Regions from separate parts of the Mesorhizobium sp. B263B2A genome, predicted to be linked through region 2. Evidence: predicted binding sites of a transcription regulator. Region 2 holds the regulator's gene; each other region holds the start of a gene.
The links. Region 2 encodes PhoB, which activates phosphate uptake and scavenging genes when phosphate is short. Its sites were predicted from a motif close to TGTCATNNANCTGTCAT; they were not measured.
Positions count from the first base shown of each region.

Region 1: a site for PhoB is predicted at 3,171-3,187, ahead of ppk2 (polyphosphate kinase 2). Genes of this name have one in related genera too.
Region 3: a site for PhoB is predicted at 5,008-5,024, ahead of LB568_RS19455 (esterase-like activity of phytase family protein). Genes of this name have one in related genera too.

Region 1 covers NZ_JAIUIU010000026.1:28,252-35,881, reverse strand. Annotated here, with positions in the region: gene hemB (porphobilinogen synthase) at 44-1,075, shown strand; gene LB568_RS28290 (dihydrofolate reductase family protein) at 1,304-1,951, shown strand; gene ppk2 (polyphosphate kinase 2) at 2,143-3,063, opposite strand; gene LB568_RS28280 (aldo/keto reductase) at 3,345-4,388, shown strand; gene LB568_RS28275 (glycosyl transferase family 90) at 4,402-5,373, opposite strand; gene LB568_RS28270 (glycosyl transferase family 90) at 5,531-6,502, opposite strand; gene LB568_RS28265 (hypothetical protein) at 6,703-6,849, shown strand; gene LB568_RS28260 (DUF982 domain-containing protein) at 6,918-7,178, opposite strand; gene LB568_RS28255 (GntR family transcriptional regulator) at 7,283-7,630, opposite strand, start outside.
Region 2 covers NZ_JAIUIU010000004.1:145,337-152,966, reverse strand. Annotated here, with positions in the region: gene LB568_RS09985 (sugar ABC transporter permease) at 1-391, opposite strand, end outside; gene xylF (D-xylose ABC transporter substrate-binding protein) at 535-1,575, opposite strand; gene LB568_RS09975 (ROK family protein) at 1,846-3,090, shown strand; gene phoB (phosphate regulon transcriptional regulator PhoB) at 3,409-4,098, opposite strand; gene phoU (phosphate signaling complex protein PhoU) at 4,115-4,822, opposite strand; gene pstB (phosphate ABC transporter ATP-binding protein PstB) at 4,846-5,649, opposite strand; gene pstA (phosphate ABC transporter permease PstA) at 5,646-6,497, opposite strand; gene pstC (phosphate ABC transporter permease subunit PstC) at 6,501-7,484, opposite strand; gene pstS (phosphate ABC transporter substrate-binding protein PstS) at 7,552-7,630, opposite strand, start outside.
Region 3 covers NZ_JAIUIU010000012.1:82,555-90,184, forward strand. Annotated here, with positions in the region: gene LB568_RS19440 (MFS transporter) at 1-855, shown strand, start outside; gene LB568_RS19445 (MATE family efflux transporter) at 869-2,341, opposite strand; gene LB568_RS19450 (L,D-transpeptidase) at 2,546-3,337, shown strand; gene LB568_RS19455 (esterase-like activity of phytase family protein) at 3,426-4,901, opposite strand; gene LB568_RS19460 (GcvT family protein) at 5,202-7,613, shown strand; gene LB568_RS19465 (trimethylamine methyltransferase family protein) at 7,626-7,630, shown strand, end outside.

The DNA of each region.
Region 1 (7,630 bases), on a different contig from region 2:
ACCGAGGGCTCGTGGTAAAAGCCGCTGATCCGGAGTTTTGGCAATGAACAGATTCACCCCGACAAAGCCAGCCGGCGCTCGCAGCGTCGACGATGTCACCGGCAGCCGCCGCCTGCGCCGCATGCGCAAGGCCGACTGGTCGCGCCGGCTCGTGCAGGAGAACCGGCTCACGGTCGACGACTTGATCTGGCCGATCTTCGTCGTCGAGGGCAAAAATGTGCGTGAGCCGATCGCCGCCATGCCCGGCGTCTTCCGCCTGTCGATCGACCTTGCCATCAAGGAGGCTGAACGCGCCGCCAGGCTCGGCATTCCCGCGCTCGCCACCTTCCCCAATGTCGATCTGGCCTTGCGCGACCAGACCGGCTCGCACATCCTCGACCCCGACAATGTCATTAACCGCGCCACCCGTGCCATAAAGGACGCGGTGCCCGAGATCGGCATCATCACCGACGCCGCGCTCGACCCGTTCACCAGCCACGGCCATGACGGCATTCTGCGCGACGGCATCATCGTCAACGACGAGACGGTCGAACAGGTCGCGGCGGCGGCCGTCATCCAGGCGGCGGCCGGCGCCGACATCATCGCGCCGTCCGACATGATGGACGGCCGTATCGGCGCCATCCGCGATGCGCTCGACGCCAACGGCTTTCAGGACGTGGCGATCATGTCCTACGCGACCAAATTCGCCTCGGCCTTCTACGGCCCCTACCGCGAGGCGGTCGGCACCGCCGGCCTGCTCAAGGGCGACAAGAAGACCTACTATATCGACCATGCCAACTCGGACGAAGCCGTGCGCGAGGCCGAGCAGGACATCGCCGAGGGCGCCGACATGCTGATGGTCAAGCCCGGCCTGCCCTATCTCGACATCATCCGCAGGCTGAAGGACGAATTCCAGATGCCGACCTTCGCCTACCAGGTGTCGGGCGAATATTCGATGATCAAGGCGGCGGGCGCCAATGGCTGGATCGACGGCGAGAAAGCGATGCTGGAGAGCCTGCTTGCCTTCAAGCGCGCCGGCTGCGACGGCATCCTGACCTATTTCGCGCCTGAAGTGGCGACGATGCTGAAGGGGTAGGTTCTCGCCCTCCCCCGGCCAGTCAGCGACGTGGTCGTCCATAAGACATGGTCGTCCATGAACGGCATCCGCGACTTCCATAAGGAACTTACAGGCAAGGACTTCCCGCTACATGGCGGAGAAGTCCGGGTACGTGTTTCTTCGCCGTAGAATACCACTTGCAATTCGCAATCGGTTTGCTACAAAGCGACCACTTGCAAAATACAACTGGTTATCGAGGAGGTTTTCATGTCCAAGCTGCGTGTCAACGCTTTCACCCTATCGCTCGACAGCTATGGCGCCGGTCCCGACCAGGATCTGCAAAATCCGCTCGGCGTCGGTGGGGAATCCCTGCACAAGTGGTTTGTCGACACCCGCACCTTCCGCAAGATGGTGCTGGGACAAGACGGCGGCGCCACCGATATCAACGAGGCGTTCGCGGCGCGCAGCTTCGAGAATGTCGGCGCGTGGATCCTCGGGCGAAACATGTTCGGACCGATCCGCGGCGAATGGCCCGATGAGACCTGGAAGGGCTGGTGGGGCGACAACCCGCCCTACCATGTGCCGGTTTTCGTGCTGACACACTTTAAGCGAGCGCCGATCACGATGGAGGGCGGCACCACTTTCCACTTCGTCACCGACGGAATCCATTCGGCGCTCGAGCAGGCAAGGTCGGCGGCTGGCGGCAAGGATGTGCGGGTCGGCGGCGGTGTCTCGACCATCCGGCAATATCTCCAGGAGAAGCTTATCGACACCATGCACCTGGCGATCTCACCGGTGCTGCTGGGCACAGGCGAGAACCTCTTCGCGGGCCTGGATATGGTGAAGCTTGGCTATCGGTGCACGGAGCAGGTGGCGACAGCGCTTGCCACGCATGTGATCATCGATCGCGCGTAGTTTGGCGAAACCCTTGGCGGCAGGCCCCTTTCTCCCCGTCACTATACGGGGAGAAATGCCCGGCAGGGCAATGAGGGGCGGCGCTGGCGATGGAAGATTGCGCTACCGGCCAATTGATCAAGGTTGGCGCCGCCCCTCATCCGCCTGCCGGCACCTTCTCCCCGTATAGTGACGGGGAGAAGGAAGAACCCTCAATACTTCTCCGGCACGTAGAGTTCGCGCGGCAGGACTTGGCGCTCATATTCCGGGTTGAAGACGCGCTCGGGCAGCGTGATCTCCTCGTGCGGCACCTCTTCATACGGCAGTTGCTTCAGCAGATGATCGATGCAGTTCAGCCGCGCGCGCTTCTTGTCGTTGCCTTCGACGATGAACCACGGCGCCTCGGGAATGTTGGTGCGGGCGAAGGTTTCTTCCTTGGCCTTGGTGTACTGTTCCCAGCGCACGCGCGACTGCAGGTCCATCGGTGACAGCTTCCACTGCTTCATCGGATCGTGGATGCGCATCAGGAAGCGCATCTGCTGTTCCTCGTCGGTGATCGAGAACCAGTATTTGACCACGGTGATGCCCGAGCGCACCAGCATGCGCTCGAACTCCGGCACGTCGTGGAAGAACTCCTCGACCTGCTCCGGTCCGGCAAAACCCATCACCCGTTCGACGCCGGAACGGTTGTACCAGGAGCGGTCGAACAGCACGATCTCGCCACCGGCTGGCAGATGCGGGACGTAGCGCTGGAAATACCATTGCGATTTCTCGCGCTCGGTCGGCGCCGGCAGTGCCACGACGCGGCAGATGCGCGGATTGAGCCGCTGGGTGATGCGCTTGATGACACCGCCCTTGCCGGCGGAGTCGCGGCCCTCGAAAATCACCACCAGCTTCTTCCTGTGATAGGCGACCCATGACTGCAGCTTGATCAGCTCCGACTGCAAGGTGATCAGGTCGCGGAAATATTGCATGCGGTCGATCGAAGGCGGATGCGAGTTCTTGTAGATCTTGGCGATCTCCATCGACAGCGCCGGTTCCGACATTTCGAGCTCATAGTCTTCGTCGAGCGTGTCGGCGAGCTCGGCTTCGAGCCAGTCTTTTGCAGGGGAATTCTGTCTTAGCTCGGTCATATCAGTTGCTCCGCGTGCAAGCCTGTCGGTTTATGTCCCGGCGCCCCAACCCTGCTGGCCCGCGGCCTGGAACGGAACACCTTAGCCGAATTCAATATAGGCCGGCAGTGACGGTTTTATTGCAGCCCGAGCACGATCGCCGGCGCTGCAAATTCCGCGAAATATGATCGATCGTCGTCCCGGCATGGCGACAAACCGGGCGAATTGTCCTACAAATCCCCGGTCGCATTCCGGGCTGCCCTTTCGCGCCGCCCCAATTCAACACAATCGCGAGGATTGACATGGAATACCGTACTCTCGGCCGTTCCGGCCTGAAGGTTTCGACACTGACCATGGGCACCATGACCTTCGGCGGCGCCGGCCCGTTCGCCGCTGTCGGCAACAGCGATCTCGCCGAAGCCAAACGGATGATCGACATGTGCATCGATGCCGGCATCAATCTTCTCGACACCGCCAATGTCTATTCGAACGGCATCTCGGAAGAGATCATTGGCGAAGCACTCGGCGGCAAGCGCAAGAACGACGTGCTGATCGCCTCCAAGGCGAGGATGCGGATCGGCAAAGGGCCCAACGACGAAGGCCTGTCGCGCTATCACCTGATCCGCGAATGCGAGAGGAGCCTGAAGCGGCTCAAGACCGATGTCATCGACATCTATTTCCTGCACGAATGGGACGGCCTGACCCCACTTGAGGAAACCATCGCCGCGCTCGACACCTTGGTCGGCCAGGGCAAGATCCGCTATGTCGGCTGCTCCAACTACTCCGGCTGGCAGGTGATGAAGGGGCTCGCCGTCAGCGACAGCCATCACCAGCCGCGCTTTGTCACTCAGCAGATCCACTACACGCTGGAGGCGCGCGAGGCAGAGTATGAATTGCTGCCGATCTCTGTCGACCAGGGGCTCGGCGTGCTGGTGTGGAGCCCGCTTGCCGGCGGATTGCTGTCCGGCAAATACCGCCGCGACAGCCCCACCGCCCGGCAGCTCGCCGGCTGGTCCGAGCCGCCGATCCGGGACGAGGACCGGCTTTGGCGGATCGTCGACGTGCTGGTCGAAATCGGCAAGGCCCGGGGCGTTTCCGCGGCGCAGGTGGCGCTTGCCTGGCTGCTCGGCCGCCCCGCCGTCTCCTCCCTGGTGATCGGCGCCCGCAACGATGCCCAGCTCAAGGACAATCTCGCAGCCGCCGCCCTGGAACTCAGTGCCGACGAACGCCAGCGCCTCGACGCGGTCAGCCGGCCGCCTTTGCTCTATCCCTACTGGCACCAGCAACTGACGGCAAAGGATCGCTTCGGCCCCGCCGACACCGTTCTCGATCGCAGCGCCATCTGACGGACATCAGGATCTAGCCCCCGATGAACCGCCAGAGTTCGGGATAGGGTTCGATCTGGCCGCTGAGCACGAAATATTTGTAGAGCACGAGCAGGGAGATCGCCTGCTCGTCTCGCTGGTTGGAGAACTTGCGGCAATGCGCATTGGCCGCGAGGACGATGCGCTCCGCCGCAGCCGGGTGGCGTTCGAAATAGCTTACTTTTTCGGCCAGATCGGCGAAATCCGGATCGAGCGGCACATAGTGGACATTGGCCTCGAGCTGGCTCTCCCTAAACCACGTTTCGTAGGTCGGCGGCGGCATCAGGCAGAGCGAGTTCGAATTCATGATCCACTTCAGATTGGTCGCCACGTCATTGCCCTCCAGCGAGACGATGTAGCGATAGCGCAGGTGCTGGCCGATGCTGAGAAAGGGCTTGCTGTACTTTGCCGGCGCGTTCGGCTTGTGCGAGCCCGCATCGCAGAACGGCAGGTCGCGCACGGCATCCAGAAACCTTGTCCTGAGCGGATTGTTGAGATCGCCACGCCAGACCACGGCCGGCAGTTTGTCGGCGAAGGCAACCGTGTCGACAGGCATGTAGAAGTGGCGGAACTTGTTGAACTTCATGAGCACCGCATTGTCGTTGTCGGCCTGGATCGGGCGATCCTTGACGAATGACGGCACCTTGGGCACCTCGATGACGTCGCCAAACTCCAGGTCGAGGCGCAGTCCGGCATCGAAGTAACGGGCAAATTCCTTCAGGTCGTAGTAATACATGCTGCGTGTCGACGGCAGGCTGTCGATACGGACGGCATCGGGGCTGGGCGAGAACGTGTCGTGCAGTTTGTTGTAGTCGTTCAATCGTTGGCGGACGGCCTCATCGGAGAGCCTGGCCTGCTCGAGGCGACCTGCCAGCCGTCGTCGGAAGATTGCCTGTGGTGCGACATCGCGTATGACATTCCGCGCATAGTAGAAAACCTTTTGGGTCGTTCGCTGTATGGTGGCCATCGTTCTCTGATCAAAACAAGCGCCAGCAAACGCACGACAGCCGAAATAGTTCCTCGCGCGCTCCCGCGTGGTCGTGTCAGAGATTTCGCAAAAATGGGCGGCGCATCCAAATGGTGACAGCGCGCTTGGCCACAGGGACCGGCTATGTCGCCGGCAACTATCCCGTTATGTAGTGCCAGACATCGGCATCCGGCTTGATCTGGCCGCTGAGCACGAAATATTTGTAGAGCACCAGCAGGGAGATCGCCTGTTCGGTCTGCTCATTGTCGAACGTCCGGCAATAGGCGTTCGCGGCCGCGACGATGCGCTCGGCCTTCGCCGGGTGCCGCTCGAAAAAAGCCACATGTTCAGCAAGGTCGGAGAAGTCCGCTGCGAGCGGCACGTAGTGAACATTGGCCTCGAGCTGCCGCTCCGCGAACCATGTCTCGTATGTCGGAGGCGGCATCAGGCAGAGTGACTTCGAGTTCAATATCCATTTGAGGTTGGTCGCCACGTCGTTGCCTTCGAGCGAAACGATGTAGCGATAGCGTTGGTGCTGGCGGATGGTGAGAAAGGGCTTGGCATACTCCGCCGGCGCGTTGGCCTTGTGCGAGCCGGCGTCGCAGAACGGCAGGTCGCGCGCCGCTTCCAGAAACCGTGTCCTGATCGGATTGTTGAGATCGCCGCGCCAGACCACCGCCGGCAGCTTATCGGCAAACGGGATCGTATCGGTCGGCATCTGGAAATGGCGAAACTTGTCGAGCTTCATGATGACCGCGTTGCTGTCGTCGTCACGGATCGGCCGATCCTTGACGATCGAAGGCACCTTCGGCACCTTCATGACGTCTCCGAACTGGACGTCGATCAGCAAGCCGGGATCGAAGTAGCGGGCAAACTCCTTCAGGTCGTAATAATACATGGTCGGAGTGAAGGGCAGCTCGCTGATGCGCACGGCCTTTGCGCTTGGCGTGAAACCATCCTGCAGCTTGTTGTAGTAATTCAGCCGCCGGCGCGCCGGCTCGCCGGAAAGCCTGGCCGTTTCGAGACGAGCGGCCAGCCTGCGTCGAAACAGGGCTTGGGGAATGACGTCGCGCGCGACGTTTCGCGCATAATAGAACACTCTCGCCGTCGTCCGCGCAATTGTGGCCATGGTTCACTTGATCAAAACAAACAGGCAGCTCTCAATTCGTTGGCGCCCCGACGCTTCCTACACCATTGTGCCGCGCATCTGGCAAGCCCTCCCCAACCGCGGAAGCGAACGCCGCGGTACTTTTGCCTCGGCTGTTGTGTTTGGCGGCTAATGCTCCTAGGCAAGGTTTGAGCCGCAAGGCAGGTCAAAAAGGAGCCGATATGGCGCGAGCACCAAACTACGATCAGGAACGCAAGGAACGCGACCGGCAAAAGGCAGCCAAGAAGGCCGAAAAGCAGGCCGCCAAGGTCGCCGCGCGGGAACGGTCCAAGCCGGAGACCGAGACCGACGCCGAAACAGAGGAATGACGGCAAGAGGCCCGCGAATGCGGGCCTCGTCTCAGTCCAATGGCTCGTCTCAATCCGATTGGATTGCGTCAAGCGGGCGCCTTGTCGCTGACGAAAACGTCGACTTCACGCGCCGCCGCGATGAAGGCACGCCTGGCATTCATGGCCGGCTTGTCGCCGGCCAGCGCGTCATGACAGGCCTGCAGCGCCGCACGGTGCTTGGGGCTGCGCTTGCCGGGCCAGCTGTTGAGGAGGTAATCGGAAGCCTCGCGGGCCGAACGCAAGAGCTGAGTGCTTCCCGCCGTGACGGACTTGACGGTCACGGGTGTTTCAAATCGGTTGTTTTCCATCGCCGCTCTTACGCCATCGGCATCCATGAAGCGAGGCCGAAAGTGCGCTTTGTATCGGGACGCAGCCTTTTCACAGCGATCGCCCCCGCCTTGTGCAGACCGCGCTAGGCAGCGACCACGGCAAAACCCCTGGCGCGAAGCCCGCGTCGATCGTTGGCGAGCGACGTCACCAGCCGGTCACGGCTGCCAACGATGTGGGCTGAAAGCCGGCGGGCCGCTTCATCGGCATCGCCAAGGCGTGCTGCCTCCAGGATAGCGCGATGCTCGGCCCAGGCACGGCCAAGGGCGGCTTCGTCGCGAACCTCCAGCCAGCGGGCGCGCGACAGCCGCGTCATGGCATCGCGAACGGCGCGGAACAGGAATTCATTGCCCGACAGGCGCGCCAGCTCGATGTGAAAGTCCATGCCAACGCGATGCCACTCCTCGCGCGGCGTGCTTTCGTCGCAGGAATC
Region 2 (7,630 bases):
CGGCCAGTGCAATGATCCAGAGCCAGGGGTTTCCAAGCTGGAAGCCGATGACGCGAATGAGGAATTCGGCTTGCGCCACGCCCATGATCATGCCGATCACACCTTCGACGGAGCCAACCGAAAGGTCGATGTTACGCATGACGATGACCAGCACCATGCCGGTCGCCATGATCGCGACCGAGGACGTCTGCACCGACAGGTTCCAGAGATTGCGCGGCGTCAGGAAAAGTCCGCCCGACAGGATGTGAATGCCGATCCAGATGACCAGCAGCGCACCGACCATGCCAAGCATGCGTGTGTCGAGTTCGGTTGCCTTCAGAAACCGGGCGACCGCGCCAAGTTCCGATGCCCGCGCGGTGTCGGCCGGTGCATTTGAGGTCGTGTCGGTCATGAAATCCTCCCGCCGGCTTGCCGTCTGACGCGGATGCCGGAATAGAGCCTGGAAGTTACCCGCCCGCGGCGGAAACACAAATCTTCCTGAAAAAACGCCGCGGCCTGACAGCCGCGGCGCTTCATTGTCTGACGTCTTCGAGATCAGTTGCAGGCCGCGACGCTGCCGGCGGCGACGCCTGCACAGACCTCGTCCTTCTTGATCCAGCCGGCGTCGATGACCACGTTGAGATTGTCCTTGGTGATCGCAACCGGTGTCAGGAACAGCGACTTGACGGTGTTGCCGCCAGGCGTCGTGAAGTCCTTCGCACCGGCGATGTCTGCCATCTTCTTGCCGTCGGCCAGCTGCGAGGCGATCTCGGCGGCATTCTTGCCGAGTTCGCGCGCGTCCTTCCACACCGACACGGTCTGGGTGCCGAGCGCGATGCGGTTGAGTGCCGCATGGTCGCCGTCCTGGCCGGACACCGGCACGGTGCCGGCAAGGCCTTGCGCCGTCAGCGCCGCGACGACGCCGCCTGCGGTGCCGTCATTGGCCGCGACCACCGCGTCGACCTTGTTGTCGTTGGCGGTCAGGAACTGTTCCATGTTCTTCTGGGCGTTGGCGGGCAGCCAGCCGTCCGTATAGGCTTCGCCGACATTCTTGATCTTGCCGCTGTCGATGGCTTCCTTGAGCACTTCCATCGAGCCCGAGAACAGGAAGTCGGCATTCGGATCGGCACCCGAGCCCTTGATGAAGACGTAGTTGCCTTCCGGCTTGGCCTTGAACACCGCGCTGGCCTGCAAGCGACCGACTTCCTTGTTGTCGAAGGTCAGGTAGAAGACGTCCTTGTTCTCGATCAGGCGGTCATAACCGACGACCGGAATGCCTTCGTCCAGCGCCTTCTGCACCGCCGGGCCGATGGCCGAGGCATCCTGCGCCAGGATGATCAGCGAATTGGCGCCTTGCGAGATCAGGCTTTCGACATCGGTGAGCTGCTTGCCGGGATTGGACTGCGCGTCGGCGGAGATGTACTTGTCGCCGGCGGCCTCGATCGCCTTTTTCATCGCGGCCTCGTCGGTCTTCCAGCGCTCTTCCTGGAAATTGGACCAGGAAACGCCGATGACCTTGTCCTTCGCCTGCGCGACCGACGCAAGCGTCAGCGACATGGCGACACCCGCCAGGATGGCGGCTGTGAATTTCTTCATGATATTCCTCCCTGCGCCGCGTATGGCGCGACCAAACTGGCCCTAAGGCCGGCACAAAGGCCCCTATTTTTTCGAGCCTCGAAAAAACACTGGTCCATCGCCGGAACACTGTCAACAATGATTCTGATGGATTTTGAGGTGCCGCGGACTTTTTTTCGAGCTCCGGAATAAATAATGACAGCGTGGGGCGCTTCTGCCAGTATTTGGTGGCTTCGCTGGCGGCGTTCGGGAGGCACGAAAGGCCGCGGCGATCGGGAGGATGTGGGAAACATGTCGGTCGGAATCCGCCACGACGATCTGCGCCGGCGCAACCGCGCGATGGTGATCGCGGCCGTGCGCCGTGCCGGTCAGCCTTCGCGCACCGAGATCGCCGCGACCACCGGCCTCAGCCACTCGACCATCTCGGCGATCTCCTCCGACCTGATCGGCGAAGGCGTCCTGACCGAGGGCAAGCCGAGCGAGGCCGGGTCGCTGAAACGCGGCCGACCGCAGGTCGGCCTCACACTCAACCCGGAGGCGGCGGCGGTGATGACCGTGGTGCTGTCGCTGAATTTCCTGTCGGTCGCCGTCATCGACTATGCCGGCCAGGTGATATCGGAGGAACAGCGCCGGCTGGACACGCTGACCATGTCGCGCGAGGCGCTGATCGGCGAATGCGTTGCCATCGTGCGGCGCCGCATCGACGATCCCGACGTCGACGTCCGCAGCGTCGCCCGCATCGCACTGGCCATCCAGGGCATCACCGACACCGAGGCGCGCGCCATGCTGTGGTCGCCGATCACGCCGCAGACCGACATCGCCTTCGCCGACATATTCGAAGCCGAGTTCGGCATCCCCGCCACCATGGAAAACGACTGCAACATGATGGCGGTGGCGCTGCGCTGGCGCGATCCCGAGCGCTACCGCGACGACTTCATCGCCATTCTGCTGTCGCATGGCATCGGCATGGGCCTGGTGCTGAAGGGCGAACTGTTCACCGGCACCCATTCCTCGGGCGGCGAGTTCGGCCACATGATCCACCGGCCGGGCGGCGCGCTCTGCCGCTGCGGACGGCGCGGCTGCGTCGAGGCCTATGCCGGCAACTATGCTATCTGGCGCAATGCGAGGCAGCTTGGCGAGGACACCGAACCGGTCGACGTCAGCGACGCCGACATGCGGACGCTGGCGGCCTCGGCGCGCGAGAAGGACGGCCCGGAGCGCCAGGCCTATCGCAAGGCCGGCGAGGCGCTCGGCTATGGCCTGGGCAGCCTGTTCGCGCTGATCGATCCCGCCCCCGTCGCCATGGTCGGCGTCAGCGCCGCCGCCTTCGACCTGATCGAGCCGGCCTTGCGCGAGGCGATTGCCCGGACCGCCGGTGGCCAGCACTCGGAATCGATCTCCTTCGACACCGAGCCGAACGAACTGCCGCTGATCCGCGAAGGCTGCGCCATGCGCGCTCTGACCTTCGTCGACCAGGAAATTTTCGCGCCAGGCGTGCAGGCGAGAGGGGGCGCCGCTGGGAAGAACGTGGCGTGAAATCGAAGCCATCGTAACACCCGTGGGTTGGACAAAGCCTCACGACTTCGTCATCCCTGGGCGGAGCAGGAGCGAAGCTCCGTCGCGGAGACCCTGGGATCCATGCCGCGACCTTGGCCACGGAGTGCAGCGGAGCAGAATTCCGCACCGAGGCAACGCTTCGAAGTCGCGGCATGGATCCTCGGGTCTGCGCCGCGTCGCTTCGCTCCTTGCTCCGCCCGTGGATGACGAAGCAATGGACGTTTTCGCGAATCGCCAAGGTAAAGCGATCCGGCTTAAGCACGAAATCCGACTGTCTAACCTTCCGCGCCGAAGAACCTAATCTTCCCGGATCGCGTAGCCCGCCCCACGAATCGTGCGGATCACATCCGGCATGCGGCCATTGTTGACCGCCTTGCGCAGCCGCCCGACATGCACGTCGACGGTGCGCTCGTCGATGTAGATCGTCTCGCCCCAGACATTGTCGAGCAACTGGCTGCGCGAGAACACCCGGCCGGGATGGCGCATCATGAATTCGAGCAGGCGGAACTCGGTCGGTCCGAGCCGGATCTCGCTCTTTTTGCGGTAGACGCGGTGCGATTCGCGGTCGAGCACGATATCGCCGACCTTGAGCACGCTGGACAGCACTTCAGGTTTGGCGCGGCGCAGCAGCGCCTTGACGCGTGCCATGAATTCCGGCGTCGAGAACGGCTTGACCAGATAGTCGTCGGCGCCGGTCGACAGGCCGCGCACGCGGTCGCTCTCCTCGCCCCGCGCGGTCAGCATGATGATCGGCAGCCGCTCGGTCTCGGGCCGCATCCGCAGGCGCCGGCAGAGTTCGATGCCGGACACCGCCGGCACCATCCAGTCGAGCACCAGAAGGTCGGGCACGTTCTCCTGCAGGCGGATCTCCGCCTCGTCGCCGCGCGTCACCACCTCGACCTGGTAGCCTTCCGATTCCAGATTGTAGCGGAGCAGCACCCCTAGCGGCTCCTCATCCTCCACCACCATGATGCGTGGCGCGATCATCGGCTGGTCACCCCTGCTATGCCGCCGGCGCCGACATCGCGGTTTCGTCCTGCTTCGGGCGATTGGCGGGCAGCTGCGTGCCGGTCAGCACATAATACGCATTCTCGGCGATGTTGGTCACGTGGTCGCCGATGCGTTCGAGGTTCTTGGCACAGAACAGAAGATGCGTGCAGGCGGTGATGTTGCGCGGATCTTCCATCATGTAGGTCAGCAGTTCTCGGAACACCGAAGTGTATTTGACGTCGATACGCTCGTCGTCGGCGCGCAGCTTGGCCAGTGCGGCGGCATCGCGCGCCGCATATTCCTCGATGACACCTTGAACCTGGATCAGCACCAGCTGCGCCATCGCGTCGATGGAGTGCGACAGGTCGCGCGGCGTGGCGGAGAGCCCGACCGTGCCGACGCGCTTGGCGATGTTCTTGGCAAGGTCGCCGATGCGTTCGAGATCGCCGGCCATGCGGATCGAGCCGACGACGTGGCGCAGATCGTCGGCCATCGGCTGGCGCTTGGCGATCAGCGTGATGGCGCGGTCGTCCAGCTCGCGCTGGCGCGCGTCCATGATCGCGTCATCGGAGACGACGCGTTGGGCGAGCGCATTGTCGGAGTTCAGCAGCGCCTTGGTGGCACCGCCGACCATCGAGCCGGCGAGGTCGCCCATGTCGCTGATCAGCCTGCTGATCTGTCCGAGATCTTCGTCGAAGGCTGCAACCGTGTGTTCGGCCATGATCCTGGTCCTCGTATGCGTGATCAGCCGAAGCGGCCGGTGATGTAGTCCTGCGTGCGCTTTTCGCGGGGCGACGTGAAGATCTTCTCCGTCTTGTCGAACTCGACCAGTTCGCCCAGGTACATGAAGGCCGTCTGCTTCGACACGCGCGCCGCCTGCTGCATGTTGTGGGTGACGATGACGATCGTGTAGTCGGCCTGCAATTCGTCGATCAGTTCCTCGATCTTGGCGGTCGACAGCGGATCGAGCGCCGAGGCCGGCTCGTCGAGCAGGATGACTTCCGGCTTCACCGCCACGGTACGGGCAATGCAGAGCCGCTGCTGCTGGCCGCCCGAAAGGCTGAGGCCGCTGGCATTGAGCTTGTCCTTGACCTCGGTCCAGAGCGCCGCGCGCTTCAGCGCCTGCTCGACGCGGCCGTCCATCTCGGCCTTGCTGATCTTCTCGTAGAGCCTGACGCCGAAGGCGATGTTCTCATAGATCGACATCGGGAACGGCGTCGGCTTCTGGAACACCATGCCGATCTTGGTGCGCAAGAGGTTGAGGTCCTGCGAACGGTCGAGAACGTTCTTGCCGTCGAGCAGCACCTGGCCCTCGGCTGTCTGCCTGGGATAGAGCTCGTAGATGCGGTTGAAGACGCGCAGCAGCGTCGACTTTCCGCAGCCCGACGGTCCGATGAAGGCGGTGACGCTGCGTTCGGGCAGCGACAGCGTGATGTCCTTCAGCGCCTTCGACTGGCCGTAGTAGAAATTGAGGTTCTTGACCTCGATCTTTGCCTTGGCGGCTGCCTCGGCGGCGATCGTCATGTCTGGAGACAACATCTGGCTCATTTGTCCTCTCTGCGTCCGGTCAGGCTGCGCGCAAAGATGCTGAGCGCGAGAACCGTCAATGTAATGATGAGTGCGCCGGTCCAGGCCAGTTGCTGCCATTCCTCGTAGGGGCTGAGAGCGAACTGGAAGATGGTGACAGGCAGGCTGGCCATCGGCGCGTTGAGATTGCTCGACCAGAACTGGTTGTTGAGCGCGGTGAACAGCAGCGGTGCCGTCTCGCCGGAGATACGGGCAATGGCCAGCAATATGCCGGTGACGATGCCGGAAAGCGCGGCGCGGTAGGCGACCGAGCGGATCACCACCCAGCGCGGCGCGCCGATCGCGGTGCCGGCTTCGCGCAAGGCGTTGGGCACCAAATTGAGCATGTCCTCGGTGGTGCGCACGACGACGGGGATAACCAGAATAGCCAGCGCGACGGCGCCGGCCATCGCCGAGAAATGCCCCATCGGCCGAACCATCAATTCGTAGACGAACAGGCCGATGATGATCGACGGCGCCGACAGAAGGATATCGTTGATGAAGCGCACAACGGTGGTGAGCTTCGAAAAGCGGCCGTATTCGGCCATGTAGGTGCCGGCCAGCACACCGATCGGCGTGCCGACGATGATGCCGATGACGGTCATCACGATGCTGCCGTAGATGGCGTTGAGCAGGCCGCCGGCATCGCCGGGCGGCGGGGTCATTTCCGTGAAGACCGAAAGATTGACGCCCGACAGGCCCTTGTAGAGCAGGGCGCCGAGAATGAGCGCCAGCCAGGCAAGGCCGATGCCGGCCGCGGCGACGCACAGCGTCATCATCACGCCATTCTTGCGCTTGCGGCTCTGGTGAAGCGACGTGGCTGTCGACATCGGTCAGGCTCCGGTGCGGGCGTCGATGCGCATCAGCATGTAGCGTGCGATGGCAAGGATCAGGAAAGTGATGACGAACAGGATCAGGCCGAGCGCCACCAGCGAAGACGTGTAGAGATCGCCGACCGCTTCGGTGAATTCGTTGGCGATGGTCGCGGAGATCGTCGTTGCGGGCGCAAACAGCGATGTCGAGATGCGGTGCGCGTTGCCGATGACGAAGGTCACCGCCATGGTTTCGCCGAGCGCGCGGCCAAGGCCGAGCATGACGCCGCCCATGATGCCGATCCGCGTGTAGGGAATGACGACGCGGCGGGTCACTTCCCACGTCGTGCAGCCGATGCCGTAGGCCGATTCCTTCAGCACCGGAGGCACCGTGTCGAAGACGTCCTTGGTGATCGAGGTGATGAAAGGCAGCACCATGATGGCAAGGATCATCGACGATGTCAGCAGGCCGATGCCGTAGGGCGGGCCGGCAAACAGGCTGCCGAGGCCCGGGATACCGTGGAACACGCTGATGATGAACGGCTGCACCGTGGTCTGCAGGAACGGCGCCAGCACGAACAGGCCCCAGATGCCGTAGATGATCGAGGGAATGCCGGCCAGCAATTCCACCGCCATGCCGATCGGGCGCCGCAGCGGGCGCGGGCAAAGCTCGGTGAGGAAGATGGCGATGCCGATGCCGAGCGGCACGGCGATCAGGATGGCGATTGCCGAGGTGATGATGGTGCCGTAGATCGGCGCCAGCGCGCCGAATTTCTCCGTCACCGGATTCCAGCTTTCGCTGGTCAGGAACGAGAAGCCGAAGGTCGACAGGGCTTGCCAGGAGCCGGCAAACAGCGAGATCGCGACGCCGCCGAGCAGAACCAGCACCAATATCGCGGCGGCGCGGGTCATTGCGTGGAAGATCGCGTCTGTCAGCGCAAACCGCCTGACGATGGCGTCGCGCGAACCTCGAATGGCTGGCAAGGCTTCCTGGACAGCACTCATGTCAAGCTCGGCTCTTTCGAGTTGAAGGAAAAGGAGCGCCGCGGGCGCGGCGCTCCTCCAGAAGATGTTACTCGCCGGCGTAGACGGGCTTGCCGTCGGCCTGGATGTCGGTCTTCCACGAAGCCTTGATCAGGTCGACGACGCTG
Region 3 (7,630 bases), on a different contig from region 2:
GGCATAGGCATTGGCGCAGGGACAGGGACCGCGTGGATTGCCGAGCTTCTCCCCAATGCCGACAAGTCGCGCGCCAGCGTCATTGCCACCAGCACCAATTTCCTCGGCCTCGGATTCGGCGCGCTCGTTTCGGGACTGCTGGCACAATATGAGCCCTGGCCGTTGCGGCTGGTCTTCATCGTCTTTCTGGTGGCACTCGTGGTGGTGACGATCCTGGTCTGGCGCACCCCTGAAACGATCGCGAAGCACGGTGGCGTCAATCAGATTTCCATGCGGCCGCAACTTTCCATCCCGCAGGAAATACGCGCGCGCTTCGTTGCGCCGGCGGTGACCGGCTTCGGCGCGATGGCGCTGGTCGGTTTCTATGCCGCCCTCGCTCCCAGCATTCTGGCGCAGCAGCTGCAGGAAACCAACCACGCCGTCGCCGGCGCGCTGTTCTTCGAACTGGCGATCGTCGCCGCAGTCAGCATCGTGGTGCTAAAGCAGGTGCAGAGCAGCAAGGTCATGTTGGCCGCGCTTGCCCTAATGGTCCCCAGCGTCCTGCTGGTGGTGGCGGCACAGATGCTGGCATCGATGGTGCTGATGATCGCGGCCACCGCCTGCTGCGGCGTCGTGGCGGCGCTTGGCTATCGCGGCGGCCTGCAGGTGGTGAACGAGATCGCGCCGGATGATCGCCGCGCCGAGGTTGTGTCCAGCTTCTTCGTCTGCTGCTTCGTCGGCAACGCCTTGCCGGTCATCGGAATCGGGATCGTGTCGACCTATGCCAGTCCGATCGCCGCAAGTCTGGCATTCGCCGCCATGATTATCCTATTCGCGGTGGTGGCGCTGGGCTTCGGGCTGAAAACCAGGCGTTGAGACGAGGCAGGCCTCAACCGTTCGGCGTTTCCGGCGCCATGTTCGCTCGTCCGCGCGGCACGCCAAGCCCGGTGTCCGGCGGCTCGCCGGCAGCCGGCCTGTTCTCAATCATGTGCAAGGTGCGCCAGCCACCGAAGCGGTAGTAGGCCGCGGCCAGCACCAACGAGGTGATCGAGCCGGCCGGGAAACTCCACCACAGCGCTTCCTCGCCGAGCACACCGCGCATGAAATAGGCGAAGCCGGTGCGCACGACCAGCACCGAGATCACCAGGATGATCAGCGGCGGCATCACCGCGCCCGTGGCTCGCACCGTGGCGAACAGCACGATGGTGATGCCGAACAGGACGAACGACCACGACGCGACACTGTTGATGTGGGCGGCGATGTCGATCGCCGCGCTGTCGCTGCTCAGGAACAGGCTGAGGATCGAGCGGTCGAAGAACCACAGCAGCGCGACGAGGGCGCCGGTCAGGACAAGGTTGAAGCCAACGCCGGAGGCAGCGACGCGGCCGATCCGGTCCCAGCGGCCGGCACCGACATTCTGCGCCGCCATGGAGGAGACCGCGGCACCGATGGCGAGCGCCGGCATCTGGATATAGGTCCACAATTGCGCGGCGATGCCGTAGGCGGCGGCAACCTGCGAACCGTAGGAATTGACGATGCCCATCACCGTCAGCGCCGCCGCCGAGATGACGATCATCTGCAGGCCCATCGGCACGCCCTTGAAGACGACGATGCGCAGCAAGGCAGGGTCTGGGCGCAGCAGGGCGAGGTTGGCGCCGGCCAGCCGCAACGGATGCTTGCGTACATAGAGCACGACGAGGATGGCGATGACGCTCACGGTCTGGCCGATCAGCGTGGACGTGGCCGATCCGGCGATGCCGAGTTCGGGAAACGGCCCGATGCCGCGGATGAGCAGCGGGTTGAGGATGATGTCGAGGACGACCGCGAGCGCCATGAAGATGAAGGGCGTGCGCGAGTCACCGGCGCCACGCAGCACGGTCATGACGAAGGACAGAAGGTTCATCATCGGCACGGCGACGAAGATGATGCGCAGGTAGGAACGCGCCAACGGCAGGGCGTCGGCCGGGGTGCCGAGCGTGTTGAGGATGGCGTCGACCCAGATCCAGCCGCAGACGGCGAAGATGATCGAGACGAGGAAAAAGAAGGTGGCGCTGGTGCCGACGATGCGGCGCGCCTCCGGCAGGTCGCGAGCGCCGACCGACTGCGCTACCAGGATGGTGGCCGCCATGCCGATGCCGAACACGGTGCCGAGGATCAGGAAGAGGACGAGGTTGGCATTGGAGGTGGCGGTCAGCGCCGATTCACCCAGGAAACGGCCGACCCAGACGGCGTTGATCGACCCGTTGAGCGACTGCAGAACGTTGGAGCCGAGCACCGGCAGGGCGAACAGCAGCAGCGTGCGCGGGATCGGGCCGCTGGTCAGGTCGGCGGTGCGCCGGCGCGTGGGCTTTTTTTCGTCCATGGCTGGCAACTCGGGAAGTGGTATTTGGATCCGGTCCCCATCATTGCCGATCCAGCGGGACAGGTCGATGCGGTGCCGGAAAAGATTGGCATCGGGTCTTCTGGCGTGCCTTGATCTAATCATGTTCTCAAAGCTTCCGGAATGGGATACTGATCCTGATGGGGCCGCGTTCCTGTTGGATCTTGCGGTTGAGCTGGGGGGTTCATGTCCGATATTCCGCTGTTTTCCGAGCGCCTGAACCGGCGTGCGTTTCTGAGTGCGTCCGCTTTGAGCGCGGCCGCGATGGCCCTTTCGGCGTGCTCCACGACGGATGTTGCGCCGCCGCCGCCGGTGGCCGCCGCGCCGCCCGATGCGGCTTTCGGTGACGCCGCGAGCATGTACGCGGCGCGCACCGACGAGGGCTATCAACTGCCGGCAATCCCGGTCACCAAGCTCGACCCGAAGTTCGTGCGCCAGGTCGTGGCCGACCCGACCGGCGAAAAGCCCGGCACGATCGTCGTCGATACGTCAGAGCACTTCCTCTATCTGGTACAAGATGGCGGCAAGGCCGTCCGCTACGGTGTCAGCCTCGGCAAGGCGGGTTTCGGCTGGACCGGCAGCGCCGTGGTCCAGGCGAGGAAGAAGTGGCCGGTGTGGACGCCGCCGCCGGAAATGATCCAGCGCCGGCCGGAACTGGCGAAATACAAGGACGGCATGCCGCCCGGCCCGAAGAGCCCGCTCGGCGCCCGCGCCCTCTATCTGTTCCGTGACGGCAAGGACACGATGTACCGGCTGCACGGCACGCCGGAGTGGGATTCCATCGGCAAGAACGCGTCGTCCGGCTGCGTGCGCTTCATGAACCAGGACATCATCGACCTCTACAGCCGCGTCAACGGTCCTGCCCAGGTCTTCGTGCGTCCCAATTTGTCGGCCGCCGGCAAGATCATGGCCGTGTCGACTAGGACGGCCGAGCCGATCGATGCTGGCGTGCCGAAGGATGCGGAGATGTTGAAGTAGGCGCCTTCACGGTCTGTAGCAGGGCTCGATCATTCGATGGTGGCAGGTCAAGCGGGCGCGTCAGGCGCGCCCGCCTGCATGGGTGTCGCTACTTCTTGGCGAGGCCGGGCAGCGTCACCTGATAGACCAGGAACATGGTGTCGACATCGGCGCCGTCGTCGGTCTTGTAGGGAGCGCCGACCTGGAAACCATCCTGGGCCAGGAAGTCGTTGTCATTGGCGACGAACAGGAAATAGTCGTCCGGCAGCTTCGGATCGAGCACGCTTGCCAGCGACATTGCTTCCCATTTTTCCGAGAGGTTGTCGTGATCGTTCGGCGCGCCGTTGTGCAGGCCGAAGCGGCCGAGCTGAGCATTGTCGTTGATGTCGATGAACGGCGTCAGCTTGGCCGGCGTCACCGATGGATCGAGCACGCCCTTTGGCGCTACCGGCTTGTCCTTGTCGAAATCCGCGCCGGCGATGTCGGTGGCGGCGGAGACGTCGACGATGCTGATTTCGCGGTAGAGCGAGGTATCACCCTTCAGGCCCTGGCCGTTGCCGCTGTCGCGCGCCAACATCAGGAAGGATGTGTCCGACAACGCCACGATCTCGCTTTGCGCGGCGACCTTGGTCTTGCCCTTGGCATCCTTGAACACCGGCAGCGGCACGACATACTCATGCGCCAGTTTCAGGTGGGCGAGATCGGACGCGTCATAAACCAAGGCTCTGGTGTTCTGCCGCGTCGCAGGAGAATCGCCGCCATCCTGCCGGGTCGCCGACTGCAGCACGGCGATCAGGAACTTGCCGTCCGGCGTCATCGCCATGCCTTCGAGGCCCTGGTTGTTCTGGCGGCCGGTTTCCGGATCCTTGGGATCGGGCTCGGCGGCACCGGGGCCGGGATTGTCGGAGGAGAAGTTCGGTGTCCCCTTGCGCATCGGCACCAGGGCAGCCGGCGGCTGGGTCGCCGACATCAGGCGGCCTTGCGCGGAGAAACGGTAGATGTTGGGGCCATATTCGTCGGAGATGAACATCGAGCCGTCGGGCAGTCGCACGATCGCTTCGTTGTCGAGGGCGAGCTTGCCGTTGGTGGCGGCGGGCAGCATCGGCAAGTCGCCGGCGGCGGCGCGCACGTCCGACAGCGGATCGAGGCCGGTGGCGTCGGCACCCTTGTCGTCGGTGAGCAGCATGCTGTCGGCAAGCGTCGCCTTGACGCCGGTCTGTTCCTGGCCGGTAGCTGGGGCGGCGCCCGGCGCGACGGGGATAAACTCGATGCCGATCGTGTTGAGGCGCGGGCGATAGTCGGTGGTGCCGGCGACATTGTAGCCGCGGTCGGGCAACAGCCAGAGCGAGCCCTTGTAGCCGGCAGCGTCATGCGTCCAGCCCGATGTGTCGATCGACATGCCGGAGCCCGAACCGAAGGTTTCGCCGAACTTGTCGCGCTGGGCGGCCGGGATGCGGCCGACGCCGACGAGGCCCTTGTTGACGAGGCCGCCGACGGTCGCGGTGCCGTCGGCAAGCGCCGGTGTCAAGGCGGTGAACAAGGCCAGCGCGACGCCAAGCGACGCGGTTCGGTGCAGGTGTTTCATGAACAATCCTCTTTGTGACGAAGCGTGCCGGAACGGCTGAATCTGGAGGAGGCGTCATCTCGATGATGCCGCGCGCGTCTCCCCGAAAGCGATCTACGGCGTGAACATGATGCTTGCGTGACAGCGGCGGTGCGTGCCCGCCGGCGTGTTCGTGCACCAGCAAAGAAGCGCATTCGTGTGACCGAATTGATGGCGCTTTGCTACGCGGAGTTTCGCCCAGTGCGGCAAGTCGACGGCACGCACTAGACACATATGTCCAGTGCGTCTATGATGCCGCCCTCGAACAGGGGGAGGGAAGCCTTGAAGTCGCACTACCGCGCAGTCGTCATCGGAGGTGGCGTTGTTGGCGCCTCGGTGCTCTACCATCTGACGCGGTTCGGCTGGTCGGATGTGGCGCTGATCGAGCGTGCCGAATTGACCGCCGGTTCGACCTGGCATGCGGCGGCCGGCTTCCATGCGCTCAACGCCGATCCCAATGTCGCGGCGCTGCAGGACTACACCATCAACCTCTACCGCGAGATCGAAGCCGAATCCGGCCAGAACATCGGCCTGCACATGACCGGCGGCGTCAATATCGCCAGCGATCCGCAGCGCTGGGAGTGGCTGAAATCGGCCTGGGCGGTGTTCCAATCGGTCGGCATCGAGACCGCCCGGCTGGTGAGTCCGCAAGAGATCAGAGAACTCTGCCCGATCGTCGATGTTACCGGCGTGCTCGGCGGACTGCACGATTCCAACGAAGGCCATCTCGACCCCTACGGCACCACCCATGCCTATGCTGGCGCGGCGAAGAAGCGCGGCGCCGAAATCATCCTGCGCAACCGGGTCATCGAGTTGAAGCCGCGCGCCGACGGAAGCTGGGATGTCATCACCGAGCAGGGCACCATCGTCGCCGAGCATGTCGTCAACGCCGGCGGGCTATGGGCAAAGCAGCTCGGCCGCATGGCCGGCGTCGACCTGCCGGTGACGCCGATGGAGCATCACTATTTCATCACCGAGGACATTCCCGAGATTGCGGCACTCGACCGGGAAATCGGCATTGCCGTCGATCTCGACGGCTTTTCCTACCTGCGCCAGGAACGCAAGGGCGTGCTGCTCGGTGTCTACGAGCAGAACCCGAAGCACTGGAACATGGATGGGGCGCCGTGGGACTACGGCATCGAGCTCATCCCGGAAGACATCGACCGCATCAGCCCGGAACTCGCCAAGGCGCATGAGCGCTTTCCGTGCCTGGCGACGGCCGGCATCCGCAAATGGGTCAATGGCGCCTTCACCTTCACGCCGGATGGCAATCCGATCGTCGGACCGGTGCGCGGTCTCAAGAATTATTGGGTCGCCTGCGGCGTCATGGCCGGCTTCAGCCAGGGCGGCGGCGTCGGCAAGTCGCTGGCCGAATGGATGATTTTCGGCGAGCCGCAGGCGGATATTTTCGGCATGGACATCGCCCGCTACGGCGCCTTCGCCGCCAACCGCGAATATCTCAAGCAGACGACGCGCCAGTTCTATTCGCGCCGTTTCGTCATGACTTTTCCCAATGAGCGGCTGCCTGCGGGCCGGCCTTTGAAACGCCCCGGCGCCTATGACGGCATGAGTGCCGCGGGCTGCGAATGGACGGCTTCCTGGGGGCTGGAAATCCCAGCCTATTTCGCGCCGATGGGTTTTCGCGAGAACACCACGCTCAAGCGCTCCAACGCCTTCGACATCGTCGGCGATGAAGCGCTGCAGGTACGGCGTGCCGCCGGCCTCGTCGATATCTCGGCCTATTCGCGCTACGCGGTGTCGGGGCCAGGCGCCCAGGCATGGCTCGACCGGCTGCTTGCCGGCAAGCTGCCGAAAGCGGGCCAGGCGCGGCTCGCGCCAATGCTGGGGCCAGGCGGGCGGCTGAAGGGCGATCTCACCGTCTTCAACTGGGGTGGTGGCGACTATTGGCTGATGGGCTCCTACCATCTCAGGGAATTCCACATGCGCTGGTTCGAGAGCCACGCGGCCGACGGCGTCACGGTCACCGATCTTTCCGACGCGATGAGCGGCTTCCTGCTGACCGGGCCGAACGCGCGCAAGATCCTGGAACGCACCACGCACCAGGACCTGTCCAGCAAGGCGTTGCCGTTCATGGCTTGCGGGGCATTCGATATCGGCATGGTGCGGGCGCGGGTTGCCCGGCTTTCCATCGCTGGCGAACTCGGCTTTGAGATCAGTTGCCCCGTGGCCATGCATGCCACGCTGCGCGACACGCTGCTTGCCGCAGGCGAAGATCTCGGCCTGGCGGAGATCGGCTACTACGCGCTCAATGCGCTCAGGCTGGAGAAAAGCTTCGACGTCTGGTCGCGGGAATTCACGCAGGGCTACGCGCCTCGCCAGACCGGGCTCGACCGCTTCATCGCCTTCGACAAGGGCGATTTCATCGGCCGCGAGGCGGCGCTGAGGGAGCGCAAGGCAGGCGTCTCGCAACGGATCGTGACGCTGGAGATCGATGCGCTCGACGCCGACGCCAGCGGCTTCGAGCCTGTCTGGCGTGGCGGCCGGCGCGTCGGCTTCGTCACATCGGGCGGATTTGGCTACACGATCGGCAAGAGCGTCGCGCTGGCGTTGGTGGACGACGATTCTGCCGAGGAGGGGACAGCGCTTTCGGTGCACATTGTCGGCGTCGAGCGGCCGGCACGCGTCATCGCGGCCTCGCCTTACGACCCTGAAGGCAAGGCAATGCGGCAATGAGGAGGATTTCCGATGAT